3 regions of the Klebsiella grimontii genome follow, and region 2 is predicted to be linked to each of the others. Evidence: predicted binding sites of a transcription regulator. Region 2 holds the regulator's gene; each other region holds the start of a gene.
The links. Region 2 encodes Fur, which represses iron uptake genes when iron is present. Its sites were predicted from a motif close to ATAATAATGAGAACNACTATCAA; they were not measured.
Positions count from the first base shown of each region.

Region 1: the regulator Fur is predicted to act here: its motif matches at 3,488-3,510, upstream of sodA (superoxide dismutase [Mn]).
Region 3: the regulator Fur is predicted to act here: its motif matches at 964-986, upstream of exbB (tol-pal system-associated acyl-CoA thioesterase).

Region 1 is NZ_CP169721.1:5,568,096-5,574,937, forward strand. Features, by position in the region: gene cpxR (envelope stress response regulator transcription factor CpxR) at 1-585, shown strand, start outside; gene cpxA (envelope stress sensor histidine kinase CpxA) at 582-1,955, shown strand; gene yiiM (6-hydroxyaminopurine reductase) at 2,047-2,721, opposite strand; gene sodA (superoxide dismutase [Mn]) at 2,793-3,413, opposite strand; gene rhaT (L-rhamnose/proton symporter RhaT) at 3,705-4,739, shown strand; gene ACE3MN_RS26125 (metallophosphoesterase family protein) at 4,775-6,842, opposite strand, start outside.
Region 2 is NZ_CP169721.1:3,999,374-4,006,215, forward strand. Features, by position in the region: gene ACE3MN_RS18835 (hypothetical protein) at 1-192, opposite strand, end outside; gene pgm (phosphoglucomutase (alpha-D-glucose-1,6-bisphosphate-dependent)) at 249-1,889, opposite strand; gene seqA (replication initiation negative regulator SeqA) at 1,922-2,470, opposite strand; gene ybfF (esterase) at 2,655-3,428, shown strand; gene ybfE (LexA regulated protein) at 3,562-3,855, shown strand; gene fldA (flavodoxin FldA) at 4,005-4,535, shown strand; gene fur (ferric iron uptake transcriptional regulator) at 4,827-5,279, shown strand; gene tcuR (tricarballylate utilization LysR family transcriptional regulator TcuR) at 5,409-6,335, shown strand; gene tcuA (FAD-dependent tricarballylate dehydrogenase TcuA) at 6,433-6,842, shown strand, end outside.
Region 3 is NZ_CP169721.1:737,338-744,179, reverse strand. Features, by position in the region: gene exbD (TonB system transport protein ExbD) at 1-164, opposite strand, end outside; gene exbB (tol-pal system-associated acyl-CoA thioesterase) at 171-902, opposite strand; gene metC (cystathionine beta-lyase) at 1,154-2,341, shown strand; gene yghB (DedA family general envelope maintenance protein YghB) at 2,474-3,133, shown strand; gene ACE3MN_RS03565 (AraC family transcriptional regulator) at 3,165-4,064, opposite strand; gene yqhD (alcohol dehydrogenase) at 4,261-5,424, shown strand; gene dkgA (2,5-didehydrogluconate reductase DkgA) at 5,557-6,384, shown strand; partial or broken gene ACE3MN_RS03550 (YgiQ family radical SAM protein) at 6,512-6,842, opposite strand, start outside.

The sequences.
Region 1 (6,842 bases), 1.6 Mb from region 2:
GCCCTTCTGGACGACAGCATCGATTTACTTTTGCTTGATGTAATGATGCCGAAGAAAAACGGTATCGACACGCTCAAAGAGTTGCGTCAGACGCACCAGACCCCGGTTATCATGCTAACGGCCCGCGGGAGCGAGCTGGATCGCGTTCTCGGCCTCGAGCTGGGCGCGGACGATTATTTGCCTAAGCCGTTCAACGATCGTGAGCTGGTGGCGCGTATACGCGCGATTCTGCGCCGGTCGCACTGGAGCGAGCAGCAGCAGACAACCGAAGCCGGTTCACCGACGCTGGAAGTGGATGCGCTGAGCCTTAACCCCGGTCGCCAGGAAGCCAGCTTCGATGGTCTGACCCTGGAGCTGACCGGCACCGAGTTCACCCTGCTCTATCTCCTGGCGCAGCATCTTGGCCAGGTGGTTTCGCGCGAGCACCTGAGCCAGGAAGTATTAGGTAAACGCCTGACGCCATTCGATCGCGCGATCGATATGCACATCTCCAACCTGCGGCGCAAGCTGCCGGAGCGCAAAGACGGCCACCCGTGGTTTAAAACCCTGCGCGGACGCGGCTATCTGATGGTATCGGCTTCATGATTGGAAGTTTAACCGCACGCATCTTCGCTATTTTCTGGCTCACGCTGGCGCTGGTGTTGATGCTGGTTCTGATGCTGCCCAAGCTGGACTCGCGCCAGATGACCGAGCTGCTGGAGAGCGAGCAACGTCAGGGCATCATGATTGAACAACACGTCGAGGCCGAACTGGCGAACGATCCGCCAAACGACCTGATGTGGTGGCGTCGTCTGTTTCGCGCCATCGATAAGTGGGCTCCGCCGGGCCAGCGTTTGCTGCTGGTTACCAGCGAAGGTCGCGTTATCGGTGCCGAACGCAACGAAATGCAGATTATCCGCAACTTTATCGGCCAGGCGGATAACGCCGACCATCCGCAGAAAAAGCGCTATGGTCGTCTGGAAATGGTCGGGCCTTTTTCCGTCAGGGATGGAGAAGATAACTACCAGCTCTATCTGATTCGCCCTGCCAACACGTCGCAATCTGACTTCATCAATCTGCTGTTCGACCGGCCGTTACTGCTGCTGATCGTCACCATGTTAGTCAGCGCCCCGCTGCTGCTGTGGCTGGCGTGGAGCCTGGCGAAACCGGCGCGTAAGCTGAAAAATGCCGCCGATGAAGTCGCCCAGGGCAACCTGCGTCAGCATCCGGAGCTGGAAGCCGGTCCGCAGGAATTTTTAGCCGCCGGGACCAGTTTTAACCAGATGGTGACCGCGCTGGAGCGCATGATGTCCAGCCAGCATCGTCTGCTGTCCGATATCTCCCACGAGCTGCGCACGCCGCTGACCCGCCTGCAGTTAGGCACCGCCCTTCTGCGCCGCCGCAGCGGGGAAAGTAAAGAGCTGGAGCGTATTGAGATGGAAGCGCATCGGCTCGATAGCATGATCAACGACCTGCTGGTGATGTCGCGCAATCAGGCCAAAACCGCGCTGGTCAGCGAAACGGTGAAAGCCAACCAGCTGTGGGGCGAGGTGCTGGATAACGCCGCCTTTGAAGCCGAACAGATGGGGAAATCGTTCACCGTCGAGTATCCGCCGGGACCCTGGCCGCTGTACGGTAACCCCAATGCGCTGGAAAGCGCGCTGGAGAATATCGTGCGCAACGCGCTGCGCTACTCGCATACCAAAATTTCAGTGAGCTTCTCGGTGGATAAAGACGGGATTACGGTTAACGTCGATGATGACGGGCCGGGCGTGAGTCCTGAGGATCGCGAGCAGATTTTCCGTCCGTTCTACCGTACCGATGAGGCGCGCGATCGCGAGTCTGGCGGTACCGGCCTGGGTCTGGCGATTGTCGAAGCGGCGATTCAACAGCACCGCGGTTGGGTAAAAGCCGACGACAGCCCGCTGGGCGGTCTGCGTTTAACCCTCTGGCTGCCGCTGTACAAGCGCACCTGATCCCCCGGCCTGCGCTTCGCCAGGCCGGATTCGAAACGGGTAGCCCGGATAAGGCGCAACGCGCCGCCATCCGGGAACGCGCACGGAAGCGCTACTTTCCCCACAATCTCCGCGAATTATTCTCGATCTGCCCGCTTAAACGCCGCTTCTGCATCGTTCTGCTCCAGCTTACCGACAGCCCCGCCGCGGAAAGTAAACGGCGGTACTGGTCATCATCAAACGGCATCTGCCAGGCGATAGCCCCCGCTTCGTGAACGCTGACGTCGCTAAGCCGGGATACCAGCGCCAGCGGCGCATCGCTGGAGACCTGCCCGCCCGCCACCACCCGATACAGCCAGCCGGTTTTGCCGCTGTTCTGCATAAGCTGGGCCATATCGCTGACGGCAAAATGATAGTTGAGCTTGAAGCACGGAGAGCGCGGCTGCGTCACCTGGATCAGCGCCTCTCCCCAGCGGAAGATATCGCCGATGTAGACGTTTTTTTCCGTCAGCCCTTCGGTCGAGAGATTCTCGCCAAACGCCGGGGCGCAGAAAAGATCCGCCTGCTGCGGCAGTTCAAGCACCCAATGGGCGTAGTGTTCTCGGGGATAGTGGCACAGCGCGCGGTCCGGTCCGCCGTGAATTTTCTTCTCGGCCTGCTCATCGCCCTCCAGCCCCAAATCGCCGAGGGTCAGTTCACCATCGACCTGGACTTTCCCGATGGCGCTTGGACGGCTGCCGTCGTAATCCCTTACCTTGCCCACAAAGACATTCACCGGATAGTGCATCGCTGCTCCTTTGCTGCGGATATAAAAAAAGCGAGTCATCAGACTCGCTTCTCGCTCAGCACAATGCAACCTTATTTTTTGGCGGCAAAACGCGCTGCGGCTTCGTCCCAGTTCACCACGTCCCAGAACGCTTTGATGTAGTCCGGGCGACGGTTCTGGAATTTCAGGTAGTAAGCGTGTTCCCACACGTCCAGGCCGATAATCGGGAAGCCGGAAGCGCCGGAGATAGCTTCACCCATCAGCGGGGAGTCCTGGTTAGCGGTAGAAACCACCGCCAGCTTGTCGCCTTTCAGCACCAGCCACGCCCAGCCGGAGCCGAAACGGGTCGCCGCCGCTTTTTCAAATTCCGCTTTGAAGTTGTCAACGGAACCGAAATCGCGTTCGATAGCCGCTTTCAGGTCGCCCTGCAGAGTGGTACCGGTTTTCAGGCCTTTCCAGAACAGGCTGTGGTTAGCGTGGCCGCCGGCGTTGTTACGCAGAACGGTTTTTTTGTCTGCTGGCAGCTGATCCAGTTTGGTAATCAGCTCTTCTGCGGACAGGCTCGCGAATTCAGGCAGGCTTTCCAGCGCCGCGTTGGCGTTGTTCACGTAGGTCTGGTGGTGTTTAGTGTGATGGATTTCCATCGTCTGCTTGTCAAAATGCGGTTCCAGGGCGTCATAAGCGTACGGCAGGGCAGGCAGTGTGTAACTCATAATCATCTCCATTATTGTCGAGCGGCGGAAAGTGTTAATGCCGCGTAAGCAGTTGGTTCATTATAGTTAATTAAATGATATTGAAAACGCTTATCAATGCCGTATTTTTAATAAGGTTATAACAAGGGGTGATAGATGTCATTTTGTGATACAGAACAACTAATTAAGTTTTTGGTTGCCAGGTTCAGGCTTCCGGTGGCAACAGCTTAAAGGCGGAAAAACTGACCGATTTTTACACTCATCGGGTCGGAAGAAGATTTATCCGATAAAAAATAGATGAGGATAAAATCAATGAATCACGCGATTACGATGGGTATTTTTTGGCATTTGATAGGTGCGGCCAGTGCAGCCTGTTTCTATGCCCCGTTCAAGAAAGTTAAACATTGGTCCTGGGAAACCATGTGGTCTATCGGCGGTATTGTCTCTTGGCTGATCCTCCCCTGGGCCATCAGCGCCATGCTGCTGCCCGACTTCTGGTCCTATTACGGCTCTTTTGACGCCTCCACGCTTCTGCCCGTCTTCCTGTTCGGCGCCATGTGGGGTATCGGTAATATTAACTATGGCCTGACGATGCGCTACCTCGGCATGTCGATGGGGATCGGCATCGCCATTGGTATTACGCTGATTGTCGGTACCCTGATGACGCCCATTCTCAACGGTCAGTTTGATGTCTTGATTAACACTAAAGGCGGCCAGATGACGCTGCTTGGCGTGCTGGTTGCGGTGATTGGCGTCGGTATTGTCACCCGCGCAGGCCAGCTGAAAGAGCGCAAAATGGGCATCAAAGCTGAAGACTTCAACCTGAAAAAAGGGCTGCTTCTGGCGGTAATGTGCGGCATCTTCTCAGCCGGTATGTCGTTCGCCATGAACGCCGCCAAGCCAATGCATGAAGCCGCCGCCGCGCTCGGCGTCGACCCGCTTTACACCGCGCTGCCAAGCTATGTGGTGATCATGGGCGGCGGCGCGCTGGTTAACCTCGGCTTCTGCTTTATTCGTCTGGCAAAAGTGAAAAACCTGTCGATAAAAGCCGACTTCTCGCTGGCAAAACCGCTCATCATCAGCAATATCCTGCTTTCGGCGTTAGGCGGCCTGATGTGGTATCTCCAGTTCTTCTTCTACGCCTGGGGACACGCCAGCATTCCGGCGCAGTACGACTACATGAGCTGGATGCTGCATATGAGCTTCTACGTCCTGTGCGGCGGCCTGGTGGGTCTGATCCTGAAAGAGTGGAACAACGCCGGTCGTCGTCCGGTGGGCGTCCTCAGCCTCGGCTGTGTGGTAATTATCATCGCCGCCAATATCGTTGGCCTGGGGATGGCAAACTAATTTACGCCCCTGCCGTATCGGGCAGGGGCAGGGTTTTAACGCGCGGAGATTTCACCCGTTTCGCTATTCAGATGGAAATTTCGTGAGGGGTTACCCCGCAGATATTTATCTATCACGCTAAAAATGCTGCCAAAGCGCAGGCGGAAGATGGCTTCGAAGCCGCTATCCGCCGTCAGCGCCGAGGCCTCAGCAGGTAACGACTGCGCCAGGGTGCGAGTCAACAGCTGATATTCGCGTAAGCGTTGTGCGGAAATATCGCGCAGCGCCAGCTCATCGGCATTGCGCAGACGATAAAAATCCACTGCCAAATCAAAGCCATTCCATGAGGCGAACTGATCCAGCGTCATACCAGCATCCTGGGCCAAAGCCTGGGCTTTTTGCTGCGCAAGCTGCCATGCTGCGGCATTCTTTTGCAGATAAATTTGCCCGATAGCCCTAACAGGCGGTGCATCTCCTTTAGCGCAAACGGCACGATCGCTGCTCATCGGGACGGTCAGAACATCATGGTAAGAGGTATGGCTGCTCAACTGACTCAGCGTCAACATTTCCGCACCGTTCAGGCTAAAAAGCATCTGACGAATTTCACATGGCCACTCTTCGGGAATAAAACGCAGCCGGGTAAGTTCGGTGATATGCCAATTGGTAAAGTCATAATAATCCTTCGCGCTTAGCACCGCTTTGTTCCAGAGGTGCGGAGAACCTGTGGCTTTCAGATGCTCCCACTCTTGCTGGTAGTGTTCAAAAAGCTCATTAAAGCGCGGCACGCTGTCCAGGATAACGGTCTGAACATCAATCTCGCTCCGATTAGAGAAATTGAGGATTTTATACGCCGGAACGTAGGCCGCCATGGAAGGCGCCTGAATATTAAATAGCAGGCTACCGTCAGGATATTTACGCACGCCGGTATCGTTAAAGTGCATATGTCCGCCTACGTGTACGCCAATACCCGTCTTCGCTAACGCATGACTGGTATCCTCTTTCGGGGCCCTCTTCAACTGAAATTTACCTTCGCCAAAGATGGACTCCAGATCGCCAGCAGCACCGTTATCGAATTCGACCATCGGGAAGTGGCTAAAGGTGATCAGCGTCTTTTTCTGCTCTTTTGCCCGCATGGCAACGGACGTCATCCACGCCACCACCTGCTGCTTGTGAGTGAGCATTTTGTTGTAGCCTGCGTCACCTGAACCCGCGAAGTTTTTAGCAGACTGCGGATTCGTCAGATCCGCATCCTCGCGCGGCACGTAGACATTCGCATCAACGGCCAACAGCCATAGACCCGGTATCGGCTCAACGAGATAGCTGCTATCAGCGACAGTAAAACAGGGGCCATAATCCGGTTGCCGATATGCACCGCCGGTTCCCTGGGCGCAAATCTCATACTGCCGCTGGCGGAAGTCGCTGGCCTGTTTGGCTTTGTCAAACGTGTAATCCTGCTGCCCATAGGATGAGTAAGGCGTTTCCCAATAGATATCTTCAGGCTGCGGATCGATACCGAACGGCGCCATCATTTGCATAATGTACTCATAGCCGCGGCTTACCATCTCCTCGCTACAGATAGTCGGCAATTCCGCACCTGTTGGAATAAGTGCGGTTTTCCCCTGATAGCCTGTACACTCTTTGGCGCCAAAACTAAAAATCCGCTGCGTTTTCCCTCCCTGCCCTAAGAAATCCTCTTCCCCATCAGGTAAATCAAAGGGTCGGTTCGGGTCGTGATTACCCGGCGTTGCAAAGAATCGCATGGCATATTTTTGCTCATACTCCTTCAGCAGGGTCACCAGTCCGCGAATATGCACAGACTGTCCATCGTCGCTAAAGTCTCCGGGCAGCGCGATCAGTTTTATCCCCTTTTTCCCGGCGTCATCCAGCGCCGCGCGCAGGGCAAAGTAGTTTTCATTAAATAATCGCGTTGACGTAAGCTGCGCATACATGGTGCGAATCATCGCATTCTGCCCGCTCTTGCTATTCTTCAGCCCGCTAAATGCGCCGTCCTGAAATTCGCCGTACACGTTATGAAAATGGATATCCGGCATAAATGCGACACGGTATTGATAATTTTCTGTAGCCATAGCCGCGTGCGTACAGAGAAAAAACGCCGCTACTCCA
Region 2 (6,842 bases):
AATCAATATGGCATTAAGCGGATATAGCCAGGCTGCCGCGGAACCGTAGCTTTGCACAAGCTGTAGATAAGCGAGGATATCGCTGTAGAAAGGCACTCGCTGATGGTAGACATTCCAGACAATAAACTGGAGGAGATAGAACAGATCCATCCCACCCCAGAACCAAAAAACGTTTTTTCGTTCCAGTTTCATCGCTATCCCTGCGAAAAAATCAGGCCCTGAAAAGGGCCTGATTATCATGATGTCAATTACGCGTTTTTCAGCACTTCGCTGACAATCTCCACCGCTTCTTTCTCAATCTGCTGACGATGTTCAGCGCCGAGGAAGCTTTCGCAGTAGATTTTATAGGCGTCTTCGGTTCCTGACGGACGCGCGGCGAACCAGCCGTTGTCGGTCATCACCTTCAGGCCGCCAATCGCCGCCCCGTTACCCGGCGCCGCGGTCAGACGCGCGGTAATCGGGTCGCCCGCCAGGGTGCTGGCGCTGACCATTTCCGGAGAGAGCTTAGACAGCGCCGCTTTCTGGGCAGAAGTCGCGGAAGCCTGCAGACGGTTGTAGCTCGGCGCGCCGAAGCGCTCTGCCAGCTCGTCGTAGTGCTGCTGCGGGTTTTTCCCGGTGACCGCGGTGATTTCCGCCGCCAGCAGGCACATGATGATGCCGTCTTTGTCGGTAGACCACGGGGTGCCGTCAAAGCGCAGGAACGAAGCCCCCGCGCTCTCTTCACCGCCGAAGCCGAAGCTGCCGTCAAACAGACCATCAACAAACCACTTAAAGCCGACCGGCACTTCCACCAGCTTACGGCCGAGGTCGTTAACCACACGGTCAATCATCGCCGAGGAGACCAGGGTTTTACCCACAGCGACATCTTTGCCCCACTGCGGGCGATGCTGGAACAGGTAGTTAATCGCCACCGCCAGATAGTGGTTCGGGTTCATCAACCCGGCCGGCGTGACGATACCGTGACGGTCGTAATCCGGGTCATTCGCGAAGGCCAGGTCAAATTTGTCGCGCAGCGCCAGCAGGCCCGCCATCGCGCACTCGGAGGAACAGTCCATACGGATTGCGCCGTCTTTATCGAGATGCATAAAGCGGAAGGTCTGATCGACGTGGTCGTTGACGATGGTCAGATTGAGGTTGTAATGCTCAGCGATACGCTTCCAGTATTCGATACCGGAGCCGCCCAGCGGGTCGACGCCGAGGGTCAATCCGGCTTTCTGGATCGCCGCCATATCGACGATATCCGCCAGCCCTTCAATAAACGGCTGCACCAGATCCTGTTCTTTAACGTGGCCGGAGGCCAGCGCCGCGTCAAGAGAAATACGCTTGACGCCCTGCAGACCGGCAGCCAGCAGTTCATTGGCGCGATTTTCGACAACCTTGGTCACGTTGGTATCAGCCGGGCCGCCGTTTGGCGGATTGTACTTGATACCACCGTCTTCCGGCGGGTTGTGGGACGGCGTGATCACAATACCGTCAGCCAGCGGACCGCCCTTTTTGTTATGCACCAGAATCGCATTAGAAATCGCCGGCGTCGGGGTGAAACCGTTGTTTTCCTGAACGATGACGTCAACGCCGTTCGCCGCCAGCACTTCCAGTACGGAAATGAAGGCCGGTTCGGAGAGTGCATGAGTGTCCTTCCCGACGTAGCATGGGCCGGTGATCCCGTTCTTCGCGCGGTCTTCCGCAATTGCCTGAGCAATCGCCAGAATATGCTGCTCGTTGAAGTTGTGGCGCGCCGCGCTGCCGCGGTGACCGGAGGTGCCAAACTTCACCGCATGTTCCGCGTTGCCGACTTCCGGCTTCAGCACATAGTACTGGGCAGTCAGCTGGGCGACGTTAATCAAATCACTCTGTTGCGCAGGTTGACCCGCGCGCTTATCGATTGCCATTGCCTGATCCTTCTGGTGCAAAAGTTAATTAACTAGATCGTACCGCAAACCTTTTCGATCAATTCCGCAGGGAACTGCATAGACTGCATGATATGTTCGATCATGCTGCATTTGCGACCGGTATTGGTATTTGTAATGACCCACCACGGCGTGCCCGGAACCTGCTTAGGTTTCGTCTGATTACCGTTTTTCTGCAGCGTGCGCTCATCCTCAGCGAAATAAACGCGAGTGCGGCCGTGGAGGGACTCGGTCGCCTCCGCGAACGCTTTGCTGTCTAAGGAGTAGAGGGTAGTCAGAACCAGCATGAAACGGTTTACCGCGCGCTTTTGATCAGCGTACTCATCAGATAACAGCAGCTCACGCATCGCGCGGACTTTATCCTTCAGAGGATTAGCGGGCTTCACTTCAGCGACAGGCGTTGGCGCAGGGGCCGGAGCGGCTTTCGCTACCGGCGCGACAGGCTGGGAAACGGCGGAAAACTTCAACATACGCCGTAAAATGTCGGATGCGCTCTCGCCAATATGCTTGGTGTGGCTGGCAATATAGCTATAGAGTTCATCATCAACTTCAATTGTTTTCATCTTAATCCAGTGCGATATCTTTTTCTGAATACAAGTTGTCGGGATTATAGGGTCAAATCCCAACCGCGGATAGCGTCAAACCAGGATGGCGGTAAAACTCGGAAATCTTCCGGGTCTTGCAGCCGGATGGCAGAATGTCCAACATAATACCCTAACCCGACGGAGCGAAAAAAAGAACTTTGCCATGAAATTAAATAGCCGAGCGCAATCTGCACAGAATCCGCACAATAATCCCCCTATCGTCCTGGTCCACGGCCTTTTTGGCAGCCTGGATAACCTTGGGATCCTCGCCCGCGATCTGGTTCACGATCGCGATATTTTACAGGTCGACATGCGAAACCACGGTCTTTCGCCGCGCTCGCCGGAAATGACCTATTCCGCGATGGCCCAGGATCTGCTTGATACTCTCAATGAATCACAGATTGAGAAAGCTACCTTTATTGGTCACTCAATGGGCGGAAAGGCGGTGATGGCGCTGAGCGCGCTGGCGCCGGAGCGCATCGCGGGTCTGGTCGCCATTGATATCGCCCCGGTGGATTATCACGTTCGCCGTCATGATGAAATCTTCGCCGCCATCAACGCCGTCACCGATGCGGGCGCCGCAACGCGTCAACAGGCGGCGGCAGTCATGCGCCAGCACCTTAACGAAGAGGGCGTGATTCAGTTTCTGCTGAAGTCTTTCGTGGACGGCCAGTGGCGGTTTAACGTACCGGTGCTGTGGGAGCAGTACGATAATATCGTCGGCTGGCAAGCCGTCCCGGCCTGGCCGCATCCGGCGCTGTTTATCCCCGGCGGTAACTCCCCCTACGTCACCGACGCATACCGCGACGCACTATTGGCTCAGTTTCCCCAGGCGCGCGCGCACGTTATCGCCGGCGCCGGGCACTGGGTACATGCCGAAAAACCGGAGGCCGTGATCCGCGCAATTCGTCGTTATTTAACCTCTATCGCCGCCTGACTGGCTAAAATGTGCCCGACCGCGCGGCTTAATGCCCGCGGTCGTTGGCGCAGCCCGTCGCCTGATGTATTATGGCGCGCTGTCTGCGTCGGCTATGCCCGATAGCTTGTTTCCCCCGAAGTCACTCTGAATCATGGCAAAAGAACAAACGGACCGTACGACATTAGATTTGTTCGCAACCGAGCGTCGGCCGGGTAGACCGAAAACCAATCCGCTTTCGCGCGATGAACAGCTGCGCATCAACAAACGCAATCAGCTTAAACGCGATAAGAGTCGCGGTCTTAAGCGCGTGGAGCTAAAGCTGAATGCCGATGCGGTCGACGCGCTTAATGAGCTGGCGGAAGCCCGTAATATGAACCGCAGCGATCTTATCGAAGAGATGCTGATGAGCCAGCTGGCGGCCCTGCGCGGCCAGGATAAAGCCTAAAACCCTCAAAAAATAAGCTTTCATGTAGCAGAGTGTGCAGTTGGGCGTGATTGCTGTTTCCGCGCCCTTCTCTGTTCTGCTATCATTGCCCCTATCTGCGGGCATTACGCCACTACCACATCATTAAGTTTCAAGAGGTTATTTTACTCATGGCAATCATCGGCATCTTTTTTGGCAGCGACACCGGCAACACCGAAAATATTGCAAAAATGATCCAAAAGCAGCTTGGTAAAGATGTTGCTGATGTTCACGACATTGCCAAAAGCAGCAAAGAGGATCTGGAAGCTCACGATATCCTGCTGCTCGGCATTCCGACCTGGTACTACGGCGAAGCCCAGTGCGACTGGGACGATTTCTTCCCGACGCTGGAAGAGATCGATTTCAACGGCAAACTGGTCGCGCTGTTTGGCTGTGGCGATCAGGAAGACTATGCTGAATACTTCTGCGATGCGCTGGGTACCATCCGCGACATCATCGAACCGCGCGGCGCAACTATCGTTGGCCACTGGCCGACCGCGGGCTACCATTTTGAAGCGTCTAAAGGCCTGGCCGATGACGATCACTTTGTTGGCCTGGCCATTGACGAAGACCGTCAGCCAGAATTGACTAACGAACGCGTGGAAAAATGGGTAAAACAGATTTCTGAAGAGCTGCACCTTGAAGAAATCAAGAATGCCTGAGTCTAAACGGCGAAATCATCAGATTTCGCCGAATTGATAGATAAAAGCAATCAAAGTTATAGCTACAAGTTTTTAACTTTTAATCACATATCTGTACAATGTCCTCTGATTTAACGGGGTCGCGTGAAGCACTTTGTAGCGAGTGCCTCGTTTTTGACAGCATACAAGGCCCGATGCTTGCAGTTTTCATTTCACCATGGCAGTTCTATAATGAGACGCATTACATCGGGTGATTCTCTGTATTACTTCCGCTGATGGAAGTAGATCGTTTAGCAACAGGACAGATTCCGCATGACTGACAACAATACCGCATTAAAGAAAGCTGGCCTGAAAGTGACGCTTCCGAGATTAAAAATCCTGGAAGTGCTGCAAGGACCGGATAACCATCATGTCAGTGCGGAAGACTTATACAAACGCCTGATTGATATGGGTGAAGAGATTGGCCTGGCCACCGTCTACCGCGTACTGAACCAGTTCGACGACGCCGGTATCGTCACCCGTCATAATTTTGAAGGCGGTAAATCCGTTTTTGAACTGACGCAGCAGCATCATCACGATCACCTGATTTGCCTCGACTGCGGCAAAGTGATCGAATTTAGCGATGATTCCATCGAAGCGCGCCAGCGTGAAATTGCCGCAAGGCACGGTATTCGTCTGACCAACCACAGCCTGTACCTGTACGGACACTGTGCGGAAGGCGACTGCCGCGAAGATGAACATGCCCACGACGCGGCAGAGAAATAATCACCGCATCGTATACCGCCAAAAGCCAACCTGAAGGTTGGCTTTTTTTTGCCCGGAATTTGCCGCCTCTTTCTCTCGCGCTGCAATACGTTTACTGTCAGTGCATCCTGAGGTGTACGGAGAGTCGACATGGAGCTTCGCCAGCTACGCTATTATGTGCGCATTATTGAAACCGGCAGTATGGGCCGCGCCGCGCTTGACCTGAATATCGGCGTCTCCGCGCTGAGCCAACAGATGGCGCGCCTGGAGAACGAACTCGCCATCCGTCTGCTGCAGCGGACATCGCGCGGCGTAATGCCGACCAGCGCTGGTCTCGCCTTCTACTCCCAGGCGCAGCTGGCGCTGCGCCACGCCGACGATGCGGTTCTCGCCGCGCGCGAGGCGCGCCTTTCCGGCCACGTCAGCGTCGGTATGGCCCCCAGCACCGCCTCTGTACTGGGGGTACCTTTTATTCACGCGATGCGCGAAAGCTATGCCGACGTCCGCCTGCATTTGGTCGAGAGCCTCTCCGGTAATCTGGAACGCATGATCAACACCCGCCAGCTTGATTTAGCTATCGTGTTCCAGAAGGAGAAGCTTGCGCGCTGGAGCGCCAGGCCGATTCTCGAAGAGCGTCTGTTTCTGATTGGCACCCATGACGTGCTGGCCCCCCTTCCCGAAGCGAGCATCTCGCCTGGCCAACTGGCCGCTATCCCGCTGATAATGCCAAGCCTGGGGCATGGCCTGCGCGGCAGGCTGGAGGCGATCTGCCAGGAGCACGCCCTGAGCGTCGATGTGGTGGCTGAAATCGACGGTCTGGCCCTGCTGATGCGCGCCGTCCGCGACGGACTGGGCGCCACGCTGCAGCCGGGGGCGGCGATTTCCCATCTCGACGGCGAGTCCCTGAGAGTGATCGGCGTCGAGAATCCGATACTCAGTCGGCCAAACTTTCTCGTCAGCCTTTCCGATGATGAACTGACCCCAGCGGGCCTTGCCGCGCGGGTGATACTGGCGAAAGTCATGCGTCAGCTCGTGGAGTCAGGCCGCTGGCCCGGCGCCAGCCTTTACGCGCACTAAACCCCCCTTTAGCAATACGCCATAGCGTCCTTACGGCCAAAACGAATACATTTCCATTACAAATTTAACAATCAAGCAAAGCGTAATGGAGCCAAAAATGGTGGATGTACTGGTGATTGGCGGCGGCAATGCCGCGCTATGCGCCGCATTAACCGCCCGGGAAGCCGGCGCGTCCGTGCTGCTGCTGGAGGCTGCGCCGCGGGAATGGCGAGGCGGAAACTCTCAGCACACGCGGAATCTTCGCTGTATGCACGATGCTCCGCAGGATGTTTTAATCGACAGCTATCCGGAAGAAGAGTACTGGCAGGACCTGCTGCGCGTCACCGAGGGCAACACCAACGAAGCGCTGGCGCGGCTGGTGATCCGCACTTCAGCGCAATGCCGGGACTGGATGCGCCAGCACGGGGTTAACTTTCAGCCGCCGCTCTCCGGCGCCCTGCACGTTGCCCGCACCAACGCCTTTTTTATGGGCGGCGGTAAAGCCCTGGTCAACGCCTATTACCGCAG
Region 3 (6,842 bases), 2.5 Mb from region 2:
TGGCTGGAAGAAGCCGGAAGATTCACCTTCACGTCTACGGTGGCCAGCGGCGCCGCCACCATAAAGATGATCAGCAGCACCAGCATGACGTCGATAAACGGCGTCACGTTGATGTCGTGCATTTCACCGTTATCATCGAGGTTTTCGTTAAAATGCATGGCCATAAAGCATCAACCTACGCGGAGTTTCTGGGCGGTACGCACTGGCTTAACGCCGCTGGCGCTCAGGTCCAGGTCACGGCTTTGCAGCAGCAGAACCTGGGCGGCGACATCGCCAAGTGAAGCTTTGTAGCTGGCAATCATACGGGCGAAAATGTTGTAGATGACCACCGCCGGAATCGCAGCGAACAGGCCAATTGCCGTAGCCAGCAGCGCTTCCGCGATGCCTGGCGCCACGACCGCCAGGTTGGTGGTCTGGGTCTGGGCAATACCGATAAAGCTGTTCATGATGCCCCAGACGGTACCAAACAAACCGACGAACGGGGAAATCGCGCCGATGGTCGCCAGATAACCGTTGCCGCGCCCCATGTAACGACCCACCGCCGCCACGCGACGCTCCAGTCGAAAACCGGTACGCTCTTTAATGCCTTCGTTATCTTCAGAACCTGCGGACAGCTCCAGCTCGTTCTGCGCTTCGTTGATCAGTTGGGAAGTCAGGCTTTTCGCCTCGAACGCGTTAGCGATATCGCTGGCCTGGTCGAGAGAGCGTGCTTCGGCAACCAGCTGCTGTTCACGCTTGAGGCGACGCTTGCTGGCCAGGATCTCTGCGCCTTTGCCGAAAAAGATAGCCCATGTGACCACCGACGCCAGAATCAGGCCGATCATCACTACCTTAACGACAATATCGGCATGATGATACATACCCCAAACGGAGAGATCCGCCTGCATCAAATTATTACCCACACTGTATCTCCAGGACGTAAATCACAAAAACTGCGCACAATAATATCAAAACGGCATCGAATTGATAGTGGTTCTCATTAGTATTTACACTGTGCAGTAAATCACGATTATTTTCCTTGCGCTTACGCAGTAAAAAAGTTGCTGACCCCGCCGTTGGTAAAATTTTTACCTGTATCCGCCGCGACCCGGTACATCAACGGGTATTCATGTTAGTTTAGACGTCCAGACGTATAAAAACAGGTTATCTGAACATGGCTGATAAACATCTTGATACTGCGCTGGTTCATGCCGGGCGCAGCAAAAAATACACCCAGGGCTCGGTAAACAGCGTCATTCAGCGCGCCTCATCGCTGGTTTTCGACACCGTCGAAGCGAAAAAACACGCCACCCGCAACCGCGCCAAAGGCGAGCTGTTCTACGGGCGTCGCGGGACGCTGACCCACTTTTCTCTCCAGGAAGCGATGTGCGAGCTGGAAGGCGGCGCCGGCTGCGCGCTCTTTCCCTGCGGCGCGGCGGCGGTCGCCAATACCATTCTGGCGTTTGTCGAGCAGGGCGACCATATTCTGGTGACCAACACCGCCTATGAACCTACCCAGGATTTCTGCACCAAAATCCTCGCCAAACTCGGCGTCACCACCGGCTGGTTCGACCCGCTCATCGGCGGCGATATCGCCCGTCTGGTACAGCCGAACACCCGCGTGGTGTTCCTCGAATCCCCCGGTTCCATCACCATGGAAGTTCATGATGTTCCGGCGATCGTTGCAGCGGTGCGCCGCGTCGCTCCAGAAGCCATCATTATGATCGACAACACCTGGGCGGCGGGGGTGCTGTTCAAAGCGCTGGAGTTTGGTATCGATATCTCCATTCAGGCCGGCACCAAATACCTGATCGGCCATTCCGACGCCATGGTCGGTACCGCCGTGTCCAATGAGCGCTGCTGGGCGCAGCTGCGCGAAAACGCCTATCTGATGGGGCAAATGGTGGATGCCGATACCGCCTATATGACCAGCCGCGGTCTGCGCACCCTGGCGGTGCGCCTGCGTCAGCACCATGAAAGCAGCCTGCAGATTGCCGAATGGCTGGCGCAGCATCCGCAGGTGGCCCGCGTGAACCACCCCGCTCTGCCCGGCAGCAAAGGCCATGAGTTCTGGCAGCGCGACTTCACCGGCAGCAGCGGCCTGTTCTCTTTCGTGCTCAATAAACGCCTGACCGACGCCGAATTGTCCGCTTATCTGGACCACTTCAGCTTGTTCAGCATGGCCTACTCCTGGGGCGGCTTTGAATCGCTGATTTTAGCCAATCAGCCGGAACACATTGCCGCAATCCGACCTGATGCTGAAGTTGATTTCAGCGGCACGCTGATCCGCCTGCATATCGGGTTAGAAAATGTTACCGATCTGCAGGATGATTTAGCGGCGGGCTTCGCGCGTATCGTGTAAAGTGACACTCAGTGGCAACAATAGCGGACGTTTTTTAGAAAAACGGCCGCTTTAGTTGCGCCCGGGATCAAGGTGCCCGAGCCTCTTCAGGAGTACACTAGACAAAAAACACGGTACCACTTAGGAAAGTCCATGGTTGTCATTCAAGAAATTGTCGCCGCGCTGTGGCAGCATGATTTTGCCGCGTTGGCAAACCCCCACGTTGTGGGCGTTGTATATCTGGTCATGTTCGCAACCCTGTTTCTGGAAAACGGTCTGCTGCCCGCCTCATTTTTACCGGGCGATAGCCTGCTGCTGCTCGCCGGGGCGCTGATCGCCAAAGGCGTAATGGACTTTGTACCCACGGTCGCCATTTTAACCGCCGCGGCCAGCCTCGGCTGCTGGCTGAGCTATATCCAGGGGCGCTGGCTGGGTAACACCGTCACGGTTAAGCGCTGGCTTGGGCATCTGCCGCATAAGTACCATCAGCGGGCAACCTGCATGTTTGACAAACACGGCCTGCTGGCGCTGCTGGCCGGGCGTTTTCTGGCGTTTGTTCGCACCCTGCTGCCCACCATGGCGGGCATTTCCGGGCTGCCAAACCGCCGCTTCCAGTTCTTCAACTGGCTGAGCGCGCTGCTGTGGGTTGGCGTGGTTACCGGCCTGGGCTATGCGCTGAGCATGATTCCCTTCGTTAAGCGTCATGAAGATCAGGTCATGACCTGCCTGATGATTTTGCCTATCGCGCTGCTGATCGCCGGGCTGCTCGGTACGGTTATCGTGGTGATTAAAAAGAAATACTGTAACGCCTGAGCGTTTCCAGGGCGGCGCGGATTCGCCGCCCTCACATCCCCTGAATCGTTCTGATTCGCGCCGCATCTTCCCCCGGCGTCATGCCGAAATAACGCTTAAACTCGCGGCTGAACTGCGACGCGCTTTCATACCCTACCCGCATCGCCGCCGCGCTGGCCTTCATACCATCGTGGATCATCAGCATGCGCGCTTTGTGCAGACGGTAGGTTTTCAGATACTGCAGCGGGGAGGTGCTGGTGACCGATTTAAAGTTATGATGGAACGCCGAGACGCTCATATTGGCTTCCGCCGCCAGCTGATCGACGCTGAGGTTTTCCGTGTACTGGCTTTCAATACGCTTCAGCACGCGGCTGATCAGGCTGAAGTGGGTCTGCCGGCTGACCAGCGCCAGCAGCGCCCCACCGCACGGCCCGGTCAGCACGTGATAAAGGATTTCGCGGATAATCTGTTTGCCCAGAATGCGCGCGTCCAGCGGGCGCTCCATCACATCCAGCAGGCGCTCCGCCGCGCACAGAATCTCTTCGGACAGCACCGCGGAGTTGATCCCGCTCGACGCCATGGACGGCTGAAACTGCTCATCTTCACCGATATCCATCAGCAGCTCTTGCAGCTGCAGAATATCGACGTTCAGCCGAATCCCCGCCAGCGGCACTTCCGGGGTGGCGAAGGTTTCGCATTCAAACGGTAGCGGTACCGTCAGCAGCAGATACTCATTGGTGTCATAGCGAAAGGTACGCTCATTAATGTAGCCAATTTTATGCCCGGAAAAGAGAAAAACGATCCCCGGCTGATACATGACCGGCGTCCGCGTCCCCGGCTGGGTACCGTACAGCAGGCGAATATCCGGCAGCAGACCATTAAGCATTTCTTCTTTATCTTTCAGCTGATTAACTTTATGCGTTAATAGCTGGCATATCTCAGCGCGGTTCATTTTTCGGGCCTCTGCGAACGTTTTTATACCTCCGTATTGTGCGCACTTGCGGCGCATTTCTCCAGCCCCAAGGAGAAATGGGCAAGACAACGGCAGGAATGTGCATTGAGGGGAACGGGCGACGGGAACACAATGTCCGTCATCTGACAGAGGGATTGTCTCTGTTGGCGGTTTTATCTATTTGAGGGCACCAGCCATGAATAATTTCGACCTACATACCCCAACCCGCATTCTGTTCGGTAAAGGCGCGATTGAAAATCTGCGCGATCAAATCCCGGCGGATGCTCGCGTGCTTGTCACCTACGGCGGCGGTAGCGTGAAAAAAACCGGCGTGCTTGATCAGGTTCTCAGTGCGCTGAACGGCATTGACGTCCGGGAATTTGGCGGCATCGAGCCCAACCCATCCTACGAAACGCTGATGAACGCGGTGAAAATCGCCCGTGATGAAAAGATCACGTTCCTGCTGGCGGTGGGCGGCGGTTCCGTTCTCGACGGCACCAAATTTATCGCCGCAGCGGCCCACTACAATGCCGACAGCGATCCGTGGGAAATCCTCGAAACCTACGGTAGCAAAGTGGCCAGCGCCATCCCGATGGGCTCCGTGTTGACGCTGCCGGCGACCGGTTCCGAATCCAATAAAGGCGCGGTCATCTCGCGCAAAACCACCGGCGACAAACGCGCGTTTATGTCCAGCCACGTCCAGCCGGTGTTCGCTATCCTGGATCCGGTTTACACTTACACCCTGCCGCCGCGCCAGGTGGCTAACGGCGTAGTCGACGCATTTGTCCATACCGTTGAGCAGTACGTCACCTATCCGGTCGACGGCAAAATTCAGGACCGCTTCGCCGAAGGCATTCTGCTGACCCTGGTGGAAGATGGCCCGAAAGCGCTGAAAGAGCCAGAAAACTACGACGTACGCGCCAATATTATGTGGGCGGCCACCCAGGCGCTGAACGGCCTGATTGGCGCAGGCGTGCCGCAGGACTGGGCGACCCATATGCTCGGCCACGAGCTGACCGCCATGCACGGTCTCGATCACGCCCAGACCCTGGCTATCGTCCTGCCTGCGCTGTGGAATGAAAAACGCGACGTTAAACGCGCCAAGCTGCTGCAGTACGCCGCTCGCGTCTGGAACATCACCGAAGGTTCTGAAGAACAGCGTATCGATGCCGCCATCGCCGCAACGCGTGATTTCTTCGAACAGATGGGCGTCCCGACGCGCCTTTCCGCCTACGGTCTGGATGGCAGCTCTATCCCGGCGCTACTGGCGAAGCTGGAAGAGCACGGCATGACCCAACTGGGCGAAAACCAGGATATTACGCTGGACGTCAGCCGCCGTATTTACGAGGCTGCGCGCTAATCAACCTCCTCTCCGACGCGTAAACTCGCGCAAAGGAGAGGAGTTTAACTACCGTTTTTAGCTATTTCGTCCAGACTTAATGCTACCCCTCGGCGGATTTTATTCCGCTGAGTTCATTAACAGGAGGAAGGCATGACACATCCAACCGTTATAAAACTACACGACGGCAACCTGATGCCGCAGCTGGGGCTCGGCGTGTGGAAAGCAGGCAACGAGGAAGTCGTCTCCGCCATTCATAAGGCGCTGGAAGTCGGTTATCGCTCGTTTGACACCGCCGCCGTGTACCAGAATGAAACCGGCGTCGGCAACGCATTGAGCAGCGCAGGCGTCCCCCGCGATGAGCTGTTCGTCACCACGAAACTGTGGAATGACGATCAAAAGCAGCCCAAAGAAGCGCTGCAGGAAAGCCTGAAAAAACTGAAGCTCGACTATGTCGATTTATATTTAATTCACTGGCCGGTTCCGGCAACGAACCACTTCGTCGACGCCTGGAAAAGCTTAATTGAGCTGCAGCAGCAGGGGCTGGCAAAAAGCATCGGCGTGTGTAATTTCCAGGTTCATCATCTGCAAAAAATCATCGATGAAACCGGCGTCGCGCCGGTGATAAACCAGATTGAACTTCACCCGCTGATGCAGCAGCGTCAGCTTCACGCCTGGAATGCGACGCATAAAATTCAGACCGAGTCCTGGAGCCCGCTGGCGCAGGGCGGCGAAGGGGTATTCGATCAGAAAATTATTCGTCAACTGGCGGATAAATACGGTAAAACCCCGGCGCAGATCGTTATTCGCTGGCATCTGGACAGCGGCCTGGTGGTGATCCCGAAATCGGTGACGCCATCGCGCATTGCCGAGAATTTTAACGTCTGGGACTTCCGTCTTGATAAAGATGAATTAAGTGAAATCACTAAACTGGACCAGAACAAACGCCTGGGGCCAGACCCGGATCAGTTTGGCGGCTAAACCGTAAAAAAGCCGGATAGCGCTGGCGCTTATCCGGCCTGGAGATGTTTTGTAAGCCCGGCAGACGCTAACGCCGCCGGGCAATGCAGCCGAATTAACGACCGGCGACCTTACCGCGTTTTACGGGCTTCTTCGCCGTCGCCCCGCCGTTCGAGCGCTGGTGCACAATCGGCGTATGCTTGGTCAGCGCCGGACGGGTATGGCGGTTCTGGCGACGCGCTTCGCGCATTTCGTCGATCGTCGGCGCCGGTACCAGACAATCGCGACGGCTGCCAATCAGGTGCTTTTTACCCATGGTTTCCAGCGCCTGGCGGATCAGCGGCCAGTTAGCCGGATCGTGGTAGCGCAGCAGCGCCTTGTGCAGGCGGCGCTGTTTGTCGCCCTTCGGCACCACCACATCCTCACTCTTATAGCCAATCTTACCCAGCGGGTTCTTACCGGTGTAATACATGGTGGTT